DNA from 3 places in the Shewanella morhuae genome. Region 2 is predicted to be linked to each of the others. Evidence: predicted binding sites of a transcription regulator. Region 2 holds the regulator's gene; each other region holds the start of a gene.
What was found. The regulator ArgR, encoded in region 2, controls arginine synthesis, uptake and breakdown. The targets are predictions, from matches to a motif close to ANTGAATANNTATTCANT.
Positions count from the first base shown of each region.

Region 1 (5,277 bases), 750 kb from region 2:
TTTCAACGCTGGCACTCATTGAAGCACCATCGGAATATACCGAGCTTAAACGCCAAGTCGATAATGGCGAGTTTATTATTGAAGCCAACGACATGGCGGCGGTTTATCTGGCCAAAGAACATAAGCTACCTTTTGTGTGTGGTGCAAGTATCAACAATTATAATCGCGCCAGTTTAGATATTTTAGCGCGTTTTGGTATGCAACGATTTGTGATGCCGATTGAATTATCCAAGGCATGGCTTGGCCAAGTGATTCAAGATAAACCTGCGTTTGAAGTTGAAGTCCTCGGACACGGCTATCTGCCCTTAGCCCATTCGGCGCGCTGTTTTACTGCGCGTCATAAACAACTCACCAAAGACAGTTGCGAGACTATTTGCCGTCAATACAGTAAAGGGCTACTCGCGCAAACCCAAGAACAGCAGCCACTATTACGCTTAAATGGCATTCAAACTCAATCGGCGGCCTGCTTAGATTTACGCAGTGAACTCGCCGACATGGAACAAATGGGAGTTGATGTATTTCGAGTATCGCCCAGTAGCATGGAGTGTATTGCCAACGCCAGCGCCTTAGTCGATAGCATTAACACGCCATCAGCGCTTCAGTCTAATACAGTGCCGTTAAGTGCAGAACAATGTAATGGCTATTGGTTTGGAGAGGCGGGATTAACGATGCAACTCGGTGAATAAACCATGTATCCAGTAAAAAATCATGCCGCTATCAAAGGACAATATTGAAGTAATGGATACGCTAAACAGGCTATTAGCACAAAGTTGCTGATCGTATAGAGTATAAATAGAAGAGAGAGGCAGGGTTACGATCTAAGCTTGGTCCTTAACTGACTGAACAACAATACGCTTGTCCAAGTTAATAAACTCCCCAGCCCTATCCATTCTAATAGGGCTGGCCACCACAACCGTGGACGAGGTAACTGCATCACCATCTCTTGATAAAATGGTCTATCACCCTCGGTTAAGCCTAACTGTAATTGCGGCGCGTATAAAAATGTCATCATGCTGCACAAAACAATTAACGCCAGTAATCCTGTCCAACGGCTAAATTGAGATTGACCAAAACCAATTAAACATAAGTGCAAAATCGCACTTAAACTCCCTAAGTAAAAAAAACATTTCAGGCCAAAAACGTGTAAGTGATACACGTTTAGCGGAAATAATCCCATGCTTGCTAGTGCTAAAAACGTTAATGCCAAACAAATAAAGAAACAAGATTCCCATGGAGAGCGCAAATGCGCTAACGAAGATAAGCAGTATAAAACCACACTTAAACTACCAAAAAATAATCCACCGTTAAGGACAACAGCCAACGAGGAATCACCATAGGTGCCTAATTCGCTTAAGGTATGATTTAAAAAATTGAAGCCTCGCACTCCAGGACCATCAAAGCCCAAAACTGCAGTAATAATTCCGACTAACAGCCCGTAAATCCCCAAAAAACCAAATTTAACGGCTAATGTTGAGGCGCCTTTTGTCGTAATCTGCTCTACGTTAACAATCATGAATACAGAAGTGAGATAACCATGTGACTAATTTACATGTAAATAAGAACATTTAAAGCGGCCGACGTCCTGTTTATGAGTAAAACTTTATTTTTATCGTTATTAACGACTTTTTAGTCAGTTGACTTGGCTTTATTAAATGGCAACATAACTTGCTAAAACACTGTGATAGAAACTAAAACTCAAAAATTTTACGCATAAACATGTATTCCTGCACACCTATATATTTAATGACACGACGACACCCATTAACAATTACTAATGTAAGCTTTAGTCAACTCGACATGGGCTTAACGAGCATTAATCGAACGGTAACTGAACAAATACCGCTTACGCCTCGCATTTTTGGGGTTTTTCATTCAAAAAAGGTCCGCGAGTGAACTTACTCACAAAATAAAACACTACCAAAACTAACCCTTAACAAATGGTAGTAACTGATTGTTTATAAAAATTAAAGACCTAAAATATTAATCGCGCGGTAGAAATATCATCAATCACTCAAGCAAAATAACTATGCTGTTTTGCTGCTTAATACCAAACTAACTAGCGAATCGTTTACATAGCAAGGCTAAGCGAGTAACCTTCCCCCTTCTCATTTTTGAGTTGAATTTAAATGCATCTAAATGGGCAGTAAAAATTCGTTAGATCCGCCTAAAAATTTCAAATTTATCATGTACGACTCGTACTTTAAGGTGTACAAAATTGGCTACTAAAAATAAAAACCGCAATATAAAGACGATACTCACCTTTATCGTCCCTTCGCTGATCGGTCTGTTGCTATTTATGACACCTATTAGCTATAACGATGCGATTACCATTCCTATCGCGATCATTTCTAAAGCATTACAAAGTGCATTAAGCGGTGTGTTAACTCTGATTGTGACCATTATTGTGGTAGCAATGGCGCTAGCATCTTTACTATCAAAAGTGCTTAAACCTAAGTTTGTGACTCAAAACCACTTTTTAAATGGTTTATTAAATATCAGCCCTTTATGGTTAACGGCCCGTATCGTAGGTGCAGTGTTTATCGTACTGACTTACTTAGGCTTAGGCCCTGAAGCCATTAACTCATCTAGTACTGGAGCTTTAGTCCTAAACGATTTACTGCCGGTATTATTCTCAGTCTTTATCTTTGCCGGCATGTTACTGCCACTCCTACTTAATTTTGGTCTACTTGAACTATTTGGCACACTGCTAACTAAAATCATGCGTCCAGTATTTAATCTACCGGGTCGTAGCGCAATCGACTGTATGGCATCGTGGCTAGGTGATGGCAGTGTCGGGATTTTACTGACCAGCAAACAGTATGAAGCACGCTTTTATACCCAAAGAGAAGCCGCCGTTATTGGCACCACGTTCTCGGCGGTATCGATTACCTTCAGCTTAGTGGTGATCTCGCAGGTTAAGTTAGAGCACATGTTTGTGCCCTTCTATTTAACCGTATGTTTAGCCGGTTTTGCCGCAGCAGTGATTGTGCCGAAATTGCCACCATTATCGTGGAAGAAAGACCACTACATCGACGATACCCCACGTACGCCTGATGACGAGCTAATCCCCGCAGGACACAGCGCGTTATCTTGGGGTTTTGATAAAGCCTTAGAGAAAGCAGCCAACGCTGGTGGCATCAAAGCTGTTTTAAATGAAGGGATTAAAAACGTTCTCGATATGGTGTTTGGTATTCTTCCCGTGGTCATGGCCATTGGTACTACCGCACTGATTATTGCCGAGTACACTCCTATTTTTAACTATCTCGGTATGCCGTTTATTCCCTTACTTGAATTGCTGCATATTCCAGAAGCCACTGAAGCCTCTAAAACCATCGTCGTCGGTTTTGCAGATATGTTTATTCCATCGATTCTTGCCAGCTCGATTGAATCGGATATGACCCGCTTCGTGATTGCAGCGTTGTCGGTAACCCAATTGATTTACATGAGTGAAGTCGGCGCCCTGCTTATTGGCAGTAAAATTCCAGTGAACTTTGTTGAGCTATTTGTGGTGTTTATTCTACGGACGTTAGTCACACTGCCTGTTATCGCGGGTGTGGCGCATTTACTCTTTTAATGCTCTTTGAATAGAAGCTCGATACATTTAATCAAGGTTAGTAAACAGCAATAAAACTATTAAAAAAGGAGTCCATGCTACTGGGCTCCTTTTTTTGTTTATATTTCAACACTATTACTATCACTATCATGCCCAATGCCTATCGTTTTAAAAATACATCACGTACTTTTCTATCAACCGACACCACCACATTACGTCACCATTATTTCTAACAAAAACTATCATGACCTTATTGAGCTAAGTGCAGAAAGCCGCACTGATGCTGAATAGATGCATAATTTGGTAGAACAAATATTTGCGTTAACAATTTGTAATCAGGTTAGCTAATTAATTGGCACTCTGTTATAAGTAGCTGTAATGAAGCGTGTTAAATCAACCAGCCTCAGGGCAGGTAAGCATGAAGGGGAATATTATGTCGATTGTTGTCGCCGATATTATGAGCACCCGCATCGTCACAATTGAAATGGACGATCGTCTCAATGTGGTAAAAGAGATATTCGAACAGGCAAATTTCCATCATTTATTAGTGGTTGATAATAACAAACTAGAAGGCGTACTTTCAGAGCGAGATCTATTACGTGCCATTAGCCCACACATTGGCAGTATCGGCGAGACAGTTAAGGACTTAGAAACCTTACAAAAACGCGTGCATCAGGTCATGGCTCGAAACCCCATCACCGTTGCCCCAAATGTGTGCTTAGACACCGCCGCCCATCTTATTTTAGACCATCATGTTGGGTGCTTACCGGTACTCGATAATGGCCGCTTAGTGGGTATCGTAACTTGGAAAGACTTACTTCGAGCTTATTCAGAACATCTTTCATTGGCAGAAAGCGAGTGCTAAGTCAGTTAGCACTCGCTTTTTAGTGTCACGTTTGAGTATTTAAATCGCCCAGCCGCCCATATAAAATACGACTAAACCGAGGGTAATTGCTAACACGCCTACTTTTAGTTTGCGCCACTCACCGCTACAAATACGACCTACCACCAGCGTGACGAAACCCAGCATAATGCCGGTGACGATATTACAACTTAAAATAATAAACACCGCGCAGGTTAAGCCCGCCATGGCATCCACTTTATCGTTAAAGTCGAGTTTTGCCACATTGCTCAGCATTAATAGTCCAACATACATCAACGCTGGCGCTGTCGCATACGCAGGGACTAAATAGCTTAACGGCGCTAAAAACATCATCAATAAAAACAGTACGCCAACAATCGTCGCCGTTAACCCTGTTTTACCGCCAGCAGCAGTACCTGCTGCAGACTCGATGTATACCGCTGCAGGTGCGCCGCCAACCAAGCCTGCCACCATGCTGCTAACAGAATCTGAAGTTAAAGCTCTGCCACCACCAACAATATTGTCATCTTTATCAAGTAGATTTGCTTGCCCTGCTACAGCGCGGATAGTCCCGGTCGCATCAAAAATCGCCGTCATGACTAATGCGAGTACGATAGGCAATACCACAGGATTAAAAGCCCCCATAATATCAAGCCGACCAATCAGTGAATGTTCAGAAGCTAAATCAGGTAAGGCAAATAAACCTTGGTATTTAACGCTCGGGTCAAACACTAAGCCAAATACCGATAAGACGATAATCACCAACAAAATCCCGCCAGGCACGCCGCGACGCTCTAAGCCAATAGTCGCCGCTAAACCTAAAACGGTGGCGATAACTGGCAAGCTATTAATATCACCTAAT
Region 1 covers NZ_PYSG01000002.1:2,403,009-2,408,285, forward strand. The annotation lists gene C9I43_RS11065 (U32 family peptidase) at 1-686, shown strand, start outside; gene C9I43_RS11070 (DUF998 domain-containing protein) at 812-1,513, opposite strand; gene C9I43_RS11075 (YjiH family protein) at 2,216-3,574, shown strand; gene C9I43_RS11080 (CBS domain-containing protein) at 3,987-4,418, shown strand; gene C9I43_RS11085 (NCS2 family permease) at 4,458-5,277, opposite strand, start outside.
Region 1: C9I43_RS11075 (YjiH family protein) is a predicted target of ArgR. The motif match lies at 2,116-2,133, and genes of this name have one in related genera.

Region 2 (5,277 bases):
TCATATTGTGCAGCGCAGCTTTACTAGCAGCGTAGGCAATATGCTTCTGACTGCCCTTTTCGGCCACATAATCGGTAATATGGATAATATCACTCGCACCAATATTACCACCCGCTCCGCTGCGTAGCGGCGCTTCTAAGGCCAAGTTTAATTGATAGGGCACGCTCACATGCACTTGCATCATCCGCTGCAACACTTCGCTCGGCGCAAAAGTAGCGCTTTTTAAAGGCGCATTCTTGGTAAGCACAGGATCAGGCAGCCAATCGGACGCATTGTGAATAATAGCGCGAATTTGAGGCAGCTTAGCGAGCTCATCGATTAAGGATTGCACTTGGATATCATCATAAAAATCACAGGGATACAAAGTCGCGCCTAAAGTTTTTAGCTCATCAATACTCGCATAGTGGCTACGATAGGTACCAATCACACTCAGGCCTTGGGCGAGAAAATGTTTGGCTAAGGCGTAACCAATACGCTTACCTACGCCAGTGATGATGATGGGAGATGTCATACTAATCCTGTTATTTTTAAAGCGATTATGGCTCGGTTTATGATTCATTGAATGGTAAATACACCTAAGACTCAAGCAAAACCAATCAACATCCCAAATCCTAGCGTATTTTTTTAGATTTAATCTAACTGGAAGGCTAATTAATAATGCTGATCACGTCTAAAATTAGATCCAATCTCGCATCAACTGCGATCTAAAATCATTGCTGCTGCGTATAGGATAAGCTAAAGCTAAAGCTAAGCTCACGCATTAAGATTAAATTATCTGAGGTATCCCCGATGGAACTGCGAATTTTTTATGATGGAAACTGTCCATTATGTAGCGCCGAAATGCGTCAACTGAAAGCGCGCGATCCCGATAACTTAATTGCGCTAGAAAATTTAAATGCGCCAGACTTTAGCCAGCGTTTCAGTTATATCGATAAAAACTACGCTAATACTATTCTGCATGGCGAAACCGCAACCGGCGAAATATTACTCGGCTTAGATGTCACCTGCAAAGCGTGGGCACTTACGGGAACCCGTTCTTGGATACAATTATTACGCTTACCTATTATTAAACCCGTTGCCGATTGGCTTTACTTGCGCTTTGCTAAAAATCGTTATCGCATTTCTTATTTACTGACAGGTAAAGCCCGCTGCGACGATAATTGCCAATTGCCCACTAAGCGCCGCTGATTTAGGTTTAGAAAGCGTAAAACGCAGACATAAAAAAACGGAGCTCAAGGGCTCCGCTTTTAACTCGTTATAATCTAAAAAGATTATTCGAATAATTATTTAACGAAATCAACGCCTAGTTTGATATCGCCTTTCAGCGTATCTAACATAGAATCACGGGCGTTAGCTTCAAATGCACTCACTTCACCGTAAGGCAGTACTTTTTCAATACCGTTTTTGCCTAACAATACAGGTTGTGCGAAGAACTGGGCGTGTTCACTACCACCGTCAACGTAAGCACATTCAACGACGTTAGCTTCGCCTTGCAGACCACGAACCAAAGACAGACCGAAACGGCAAGCCGCTTGACCCATAGACAATGTCGCGCTGCCGCCACCGGCTTTAGCTTCAACCACTTCTGTACCCGCGTTTTGAATGCGAGTTGTCATGGTTGCCACTTCTTCATCAGTGAACGTCACGCCTTCAACTTGAGAAAGTAATGGCAAAATGGTCACGCCGCTATGGCCGCCGATCACATTCACTTTAACATCAGCAACGTTTAAGCCTTTTAATTCAGCAATAAAGGTTTCAGAGCGGATCACGTCCAGCGTGGTAATACCAAATAGACGGTTTTTATCGTAAACACCGGCTTTTTTCATCACTTCGGCTGCAATAGCCACAGTGGTGTTAACTGGGTTGGTGATAATACCGACTAAAGCAGTAGGACAAGTCGCAGCCACTTTTTCCATCAGGTTACGCACGATACCAGCGTTGATGTTAAACAGATCAGAACGATCCATGCCTGGTTTACGCGCAACACCAGCAGAAATCAGCACTACGTCTGCATCTACCAGCGCAGGCGTTGGATCTTCACCGGCAAAACCTTTGATTTCAACAGCGGTCGGGATGTGGCTCAAGTCAACCGCAACACCCGGAGTAACCGGTGCGATATCATATAGAGACAGCTTTGAGCCCGCAGGCAGTTGAGTTTTTAACAGTAAGGCAAGAGCCTGGCCGATACCGCCAGCAGCACCAAGTACAGCAACTTTCATAATGAACTCCGTTATTTCTCGGATATGTGTGACATGGATCTAATTTGCGTGTGCGTCACATTACTGGAATGTCGCAACAATTTCAATTATCCCTTAGTCGTGGAACAAAAGAATTTCGAAATAACTGATAGCTCACAAAAGAACAATGACTCGATTGCACATTTTAAGCCGATGATAATGATGCTGAGTCTGCTGCTTAGTGAATGTTTATTCAGCCAATTTGATTGTATGTTGACAATTTGTTTAAAAATATTCAAAATGGGCCTGTTTTTTTGAATAAAGAATAATAATATTATGCAGACGACCAAGAATCAGGATGACCTTGTTAGAGTTTTTAAGTCGATTTTAAAAGAAGAGCGCTTTGGCTCTCAAAGTGAAATCGTCATCGCCTTGCAAGCTGAAGGCTTTGGTAATATTAACCAATCAAAAGTATCACGCATGCTCAGCAAGTTCGGCGCCGTTCGGACTCGCAACGCTAAACAAGAGATGGTGTATTGCTTACCCGCCGAATTAGGCGTGCCAACCGCAGGCAGCCCATTAAAAAACTTAGTGCTGGATGTTGACCATAACCAAGCCATGATTGTAGTGCGAACCAGCCCTGGCGCAGCACAACTGATTGCCCGCTTATTGGATTCTATCGGTAAGCCAGAAGGGATTTTGGGAACGATTGCAGGTGATGATACGATTTTTATTTGCCCATCAAGCATCCAAGATATCGCCGACACCTTAGAAACCATCAAATCTTTATTCAATTATGCCGAATAAAAAAAGCACTTAATGCCTTGGCATTAAGTGCTTTATCAAAATGTAACTCTTACAACTCAACTACAACTCAACTTGGTCAGTCACAACAATTTACTCATCGAACTGCAGCATAAAATCTAAAGCGGGTACGAAGAAAGATGAACCCGTTAATGCCTTAGTAAAATGCATTAAATGATCATGATTACCTTCGCCATCACCAAATATCATGCTGTGTAGCATTTTTTCAAAATGTTCGGGCGTACGACAGCAAGCAATAAACATCAACCCCTGCTCTTTAAGCGATCCGTAGGGCATGCTCTGACGTAGGATTTCCATTGAGTTTCCGTCAGCATCTTTAAGATTCACCCGTTTTATATGGCTGGTGAGTGGCTTATCCTTGGATTCATATTCGATATTATCTTGTTTAGTGCGCGCGAATATATCTTCTTGTTTTTTAATCGGTAAGCGGTTCCACTTACTTAAGTTATGGGCATATTTTTGTACGTGAACATAACTGCCGCCCTTAAATCCAGCATCCTCATCACCAACCAGTGTGACTTCTTGACGATGGCGTCCCTTTGGGTTTTCAGTACCATCGACAAAACCGGTCAGATCGCGACTATCCATAAATCTAAAGCCGCGCTCTTCGTCCACTAATTCCACCAAATCTTCAAACATTTGGCTAATTTCATTGGCGACTAAATGCAGAATATCGTAACGGTCACAGCGAATATGTACATACAAATCATATTCGATTGCAGGTGCATCAAGACTCCCAGCTTGTATCGCAGGGAAAGGCCTTAACATTTTAGGGCGGGCATCGGTATAGAGGCTATCCCAGTAATTAGCGCCGATACCGACAAAACCATTGAATGCACTGTCAGAATACTGATCTGTCAGTTCGTAAATATACTGCGCTACGTTGGCAAGGCAGGGACGTAACTGCGACTCCACATTATCATTTGCATTAAACATCAAGTAGATACTATGTAAGTTTCCCTCTGCACACACACCTAACTGTTCACGCGGCATATTTTGAATATCCATTTGGTTGTGACCCTGTTCTAAATTCATTTTCGGTAATATTATCCGCAACTTTCCCTAAAAATGACATTAACTAACGCACACTTTACTCGAGTTTATTAATGATAATGCCTATAACGAAGCGTTGTTGTGCTCAAGCTCATTGAAAAATGATGCAACGCATAAATTTCGCTAGCGAGTCTACCCCAATACAGTAGGCAAAGCTCACTAACACCATGATATTTATTTAAACTAATACCCTGCAGCATGACCATCTTTACGACTCTCAGATGCACCGCGGTAAACGCCAGTTTCTGCATTAAAGCCAATCGCTTGATAACCACCAAAATCCCCTAAAGCATCACGCAATATATGCCCTTTTTTAATGAGCTCACGGCGCGTTTCAACAGGAAAGCCTGACTCTAGGCTCACATAACCGCCATCGGTCATCACCTCGCCAGTAGGCTCAGTAGAACCGCTATGTAAAATCCGAGGCGCATCGCCCGCTTCTTGTAGGTTCATTTTAAAATCAATGAGATTCATTAAAATTTGTGCATGCATTTGCGGCTGCGTTGCACCGCCCATGACCCCAAAACTAAGCCAAGGCTTACCTGCTTTAGTCACAAACGCGGGAATAATCGTTTGAAAAGGTCGCTTACCTGGCGCATAGGTATTGAAACGTCCCTCAGTTAAATCAAACATTTGCCCACGATCTTGCAACACAAAACCCAGATCGGCCGGCGTCATTCCCGAGCCCATACCACGGTAATTACTCTGGATAAGTGACACCATATTGCCGTCTTTATCTGCCGTTGTGAGGTAAACCGTATCACCGTGCTGTAGGGCAGGATTACCTGCATCAACACTTTTGGCGGCTTTATTCGTGTCAATTAATTTAGCGCGCTCATAGTTGTAGTGTTGTGATATCAACTCGGTAACAGGGACGTTATTAAAGGCCATATCGGCATAAAATTTAGCTCTGTCGGCAAAAGCCAGTTTTTTAGCCTCTACAAATAAATGCACATATTCAGGGCTGTTAAAGCCCATAGCAGCGACATCAAAGGGTTCCATGGTTTTTAAAATTTGCAGTGCGGCAATGCCTTGTCCATTGGGCGGTAATTCCCACACATCATAACCACGATAATTGACCGAAACAGGCTCAACCCATTCGCTGGTATGACTGGCTAAATCTTCATAGCTTAAATAGCCCCCTTGGGACGCCATATATTTATCAATACTTTTAGCGATATCACCTTTATAAAATGCATCACGCCCACCCTTAGCAATTTTC
Region 2 covers NZ_PYSG01000002.1:3,151,162-3,156,438, forward strand. The annotation lists gene folM (dihydromonapterin reductase) at 1-511, opposite strand, end outside; gene C9I43_RS14265 (thiol-disulfide oxidoreductase DCC family protein) at 790-1,188, shown strand; gene mdh (malate dehydrogenase) at 1,284-2,219, opposite strand; gene argR (transcriptional regulator ArgR) at 2,514-2,984, shown strand; gene C9I43_RS14280 (Dyp-type peroxidase) at 3,075-4,010, opposite strand; gene ggt (gamma-glutamyltransferase) at 4,239-5,277, opposite strand, start outside.

Region 3 (5,277 bases), on a different contig from region 2:
ATATGGCATTCAGATGCACCAGATGCTAAGGCTTTTTCGGTCAAGCCCACCAGCTCTTCTTCGCCTTGGCCGACGTCGGCACAGAATGCGATAATTTCACAGTTATCGTAGTTTTCTTTTAACCAAGGAATAATGGCCGAGGTATCTAAGCCACCTGAATAGGCTAAAACCACTTTTTTCACGCCAGTATTTTTAATTTCGATAGACATCTTATATTCCTATACTCGTTTCTCATCAAAGAGAAATCAGGCTACTAAACAGGGTTAATTTAACTAAATAAGCTTACCAGTACCGCATTTTGGGCATGCATCCGATTTTCAGCTTGCTGCAGAATTAAGGAACCAGCACCATCCATTACTTCATCTGTTACCTCTACACCACGGTGAGCAGGCAAACAATGCATAAAGAAGTTAGCACCCGCTTTCGCCATTAATGCTTTGTTCACTTGAAAAGGAGCAAACTTAGCTTTGATATCCGCCAGCGGCGTAGGGTCACCCATTGAAATCCAAGTATCGGTATAAATAGCATCATGGCCTTCAATTGCTTCGATATCTGAGGTCAACACTATCTTGCCACCATATTGTTTAGCGAGTTCTTGCACTTCTGCTACTACGTAGCCATCAGGAAAGTGACCCGCAGGGCAGATCACTGTCATGGTAGCACCGAGAATCGCAGCGCCATACATCAGCGAATGGGTAACATTATTACCATCACCAACATAAGCTAATTTGGCCTTGCTAACATCCTCAAATTGCTCTGCCAGTGTTAAAAAATCGGCTAACGCTTGGCAAGGATGATAAAGATCTGACAAAGCATTAATCACAGGCACTGTGCCAAACTCGGCTAATTGTTCGATGGTAGTGTGCGAATAGGTTCTGGCCACAATTGCATCGGCCCAGCAAGACAGGTTAGCAGCAAAATCAGCTACCGATTCCCGTTGACCTAACTCACCATTTTGCTGGTCTAAATATAAACAGTGGCCACCAAGCTTATTAATACCGATATCAAAGCTAACGCGTGTTCTCAGTGAAGGTTTTTCAAATAACATCACCACACTTTTGCCTGCCAGCGCGTGGCGGTACTCCGCTGGATTGGCTTTAATCGTCTTTGCCAAAGCAATCAGATCGAGTAACTGCTGCTGGGTTAACTCTTTTATCGATAGTAAATGCTTCATAACCTACTCCATTTATGGTTGGATTTGTGTTCCTACGGCTTCACCTTTTGCTAATGCGATTAATTGGCTTGCATCACGCCACGAGGCAACTTGAACCGCCTGCCCCATCCACTGTGCAACTTCGAGCGCAGCTTCAACTTTGACCTTCATTCCCTTTTCGATCACACCTTGTTTAACAAGGTCTGCTATCTGCTTGCCATTTAAACTGTGAATGAGCTGGCCTTTACCATCAAGCACACCAGACACATCCGACAGCAGCACTAACTTGCCGCCCACTAATTTGGCTAAGGCCGTCGCAGCTTGGTCAGCATTGACGTTAAGCATTTGGCCATCGTCCATCATGGCGATAGAGCTACAAATCGGCATCCAACCTTGGGCGAGGATAAACTTAAGATAAGCGCCATCTTTTGGCGTCACTTCACCCACTAAGCCTAAACGTTCATCTTTAATCTTTGCCGAGACAGTATTGCCATCTGCGAGGCTCATGCCCACGCTCACAATACCCGCCTTGGTGGCTGCGCCTTGGAGGATCTTGTTCGAAGTGCCCGCAAGTGCGCCGGCAATAATCGGCATTTGCTCAGGAGGAGTCACCCGTAAACCTTCTAACTTGACGGTTTCCATGCCGTTTGCCGCTAACTGTTCATCCACCAAACAGCCGCCGCCATGTACCATCAACACTTGCTGACCATTGGCTAACATAGCTGCAGCCGTATCCATTAACCGCGCCATCCCCATTTCACACTGCAGCAGCGCGCCACCAACTTTAAGAACTAATACTGAGTTGTTTGTAGACATCTTGACGACTCTCTTAAATAAGGATGAACAATTAAAGGTTAAAATGAATCTTTATGCATTGCAGCGCTTGGCTGGCAGCACCTTTCATCAAATTATCGATTGCACTGGCGACCACTAAGTAACCGCTATTCTCATCAAACTTCCAGCCTAAGTGGCAGTTAGGTGTCAATACCACATCGTCCACTTTCGGGAACTGATTGTGCTTCACGGTGACCAATGGCGCATTGTCATACACACTATAAGCCGCTGCGACATCGGCTGTACTTGTACCTGGTTTTAGCTGCACGGTAATGGTCGCTAAAATGCCACGCTTAAAGTTGCCAAGGTGCGGGGTAAATATCACTTCTTGGCCAAGTTGAGTAGCAATCTCGGGTTGATGTCTGTGGCCTAATACGCCATAAGGTGTCAGGCTCACTTCACAAAAACTGGTGTGTAACTGCGCCTTACGACCCGCCCCCGTTACCCCGCTCACGGCATTGATCACCGGATACGCGGCGGTCAGTAAACTTGCCAGCGGTTTTAATGCAGTGAGTGATGCGGTTGGATAACAACCTGGTACGGCAATCATCTTAGTTGCCGCAATGTCTTTAGCGTTCCATTCGGCTAGGCCGTATACCGCTTTGGCTAACACTTCTGGATATTCATGCTCAAAGCCATACCACTTTGGATATTGCGCCGTATCGCTGAAACGATAAGCTCCGCTTAAATCGAATACCGCTAACCCTTGGCTATAAAACCAAGCCGCTAAATGTAAGCTCACTGAATGTTCAGTTGCTAATACCACAGCATCAGCTTCGGCAACGATTTTTGCCTTAGCGTCATCAGACAATGGCGACAGCGTTAATGCGATATGGCTATAGCTAGGGTACAAATCCGCTAAAGGCTTACCTTTATCAAGACTGTTTTCAGAAACATACAAACCCTGAATCGTTAGCGCAGGTTCTGCATGGATTAAAGCGGTGAGCTGTGCGCCCGTGTAACCACTAGCACCAATAATGGCAATATTTTTCATGTGTTTTTAACCGAATCAAAGGATATTAAACAATAGGTAAGTAGCCTACACGCAGCAGCGCATATCTATGATGACAAGATTATCGTCGCAGGAAATTGTTATGGATCGTTATTTTATTCACTGTCTGGTATTTGCTCTGAATCATGATATTTACTCTACAGGTCACAGAAGATGACTCATCTCTACTGTTGGCTAGACTACCATGGATATCTAATTATGCAATATATGTGAATATATATTTTTAATTTATTTTATGATTTACCGCAAATAATCTTACCTAACCTTAGTGCGTTAATTAACCTAACTCGTTAATAACACTGTTATCTGTAGCAAACCCGCCTCAAGTAACACCCATTCCATTAACAAAAAGAAAGAATGTAATAAAATTACAAATAATGCACTCCATATTCACTTACGCTAATTATCATAAAATATTGCGCCACCTCGCATTTATATTGAATATTTCTCAATAATTATGGCAATTGGTTGAATATTAGATAAGTCAGTCGTATAAGTTATAGGTTCTCCTGTTGACCGCGGGCCTAAGTGATAGGTATTGTGCTAACGGGCTAAATATAATGCGGAATTTTAATGTTTTTTTATTCGGAGTAACTATGGTTGTAACTAAGGCTGACAATGTGACCGATATGTATGCGTCATTAAGATCAAACGTGAGTATGTTGGGGCAAATTCTCGGTGATACGATGCGCACTCACCTCGGAGATTCTTTTCTCGAGAAGGTCGAACAAATCCGTAAGCTTGCCAAAGATTCACGCCGGGGAGATCAAGCAGCAAGAGAGCAGATGCTTGAGTTACTCACAGCGTTACCCGATGAAGAACTCGTTCCATTTGCAAAAGCCTTCAATCAGTTTCTTAATTTGGCTAACTTATCAGAGCAATTTCATACCATTAGTCGCGACTGTGACGAGCTAGTGTGTGTGCCCGATCCCGTAGAGCAGCTATTAGGTCGCATGCTCAATGGCAGTGTTGACCAGACAAAAATACTCGATTGCCTTAAAACACTGGATATTGATCTGGTGCTGACTGCACACCCTACTGAGATTTCCCGCCGCACTCTCATTCAAAAATATGCTGCTATAGTCGATTGCCTCGCAGAGCAAGAGAACGACCAATTATTAGATAGAGAACGTCAGCAGGTTAATTTGCGCTTACGACAATTGATTGCTCAGATCTGGCATACCAATGAAATCCGCCGCGAACGTCCTACACCAGTCGATGAAGCCCGCTGGGGATTATCTACAATTGAAGAATCACTCTGGCATGCGGTGCCCGACTTTTTAAGACAACTCAACGACCAAGTACAACAACGTACTGGTCAGCAATTGCCGATTGATATCGCACCGGTGCGTTTTTCAAGTTGGATGGGCGGCGATCGCGACGGTAATCCGTTTGTCACGGCAAAAGTGACTCAAGAGGTGCTCGACCGCAACCGCCACGCCGCCGCCAGATTATTCTTAAAAGATATCGTCCTATTAGTGGGCGAATTATCAATGGAAGAAGCTAATGATGAGTTAAAGGCTTACGCCAACAACTGCTGCGAACCTTATCGTTACGTACTGCGCGATTTACGCCAAAAACTGCGTGATACCATAGATTATTTAAATGCACGTATTGAAGGCTATAACCCTGAGGTCGATAAATCGAGCCTGATCTGGCAAGAAGGTGATCTTAAAGTACCACTAGAAATGCTCTACAAGAGTTTGACCGACTGTGGTATGCGCTTAATTGCCAATGGCTTATTACTCGATATCCTCCGTCGTCTCGCCTGCTTTGGCATTCACATGCTCAGGCTCGATATTCGCCAAGATGCCAGCCGGCACAGCGACGTACTCGCCGAGTTAACTCGTTATCTCGGTATGGGTGATTTCAATCATTGGGACGAAACCGAAAAACAAGCATTCCTATTACGTGAACTCAGTAATCGTCGCCCACTGCTACCAAGTAATTGGCAACCTTCTGATGACGTGGCAGAAGTACTTAATACCTGCCGTTTAATCGCCAAACACCCTGCTAAGGCACTCGGTTCCTATGTGATTTCAATGGCAGGTAAACCATCAGATGTATTAACGGTTTTACTGTTACTTAAAGAAACAGGCTGCTCGTATCCTATGCGTGTAGTACCGTTATTTGAAACCCTAAGCGATTTAAATAATGCAGCAGCATGTATTACCGATTTACTCGATATAGACTGGTATCGTGGCTATACCAAAGGCATGCAAGAGGTAATGATCGGTTACTCTGACTCGGCTAAAGACGCCGGCGTTATGGCTGCAGC
Region 3 covers NZ_PYSG01000003.1:126,318-131,594, forward strand. The annotation lists gene C9I43_RS15140 (argininosuccinate synthase) at 1-209, opposite strand, end outside; gene C9I43_RS15145 (ornithine carbamoyltransferase) at 269-1,174, opposite strand; gene argB (acetylglutamate kinase) at 1,187-1,969, opposite strand; gene argC (N-acetyl-gamma-glutamyl-phosphate reductase) at 2,001-2,981, opposite strand; gene ppc (phosphoenolpyruvate carboxylase) at 3,596-5,277, shown strand, end outside.
Region 3: argC (N-acetyl-gamma-glutamyl-phosphate reductase) is a predicted target of ArgR. The motif match lies at 3,187-3,204, and genes of this name have one in related genera.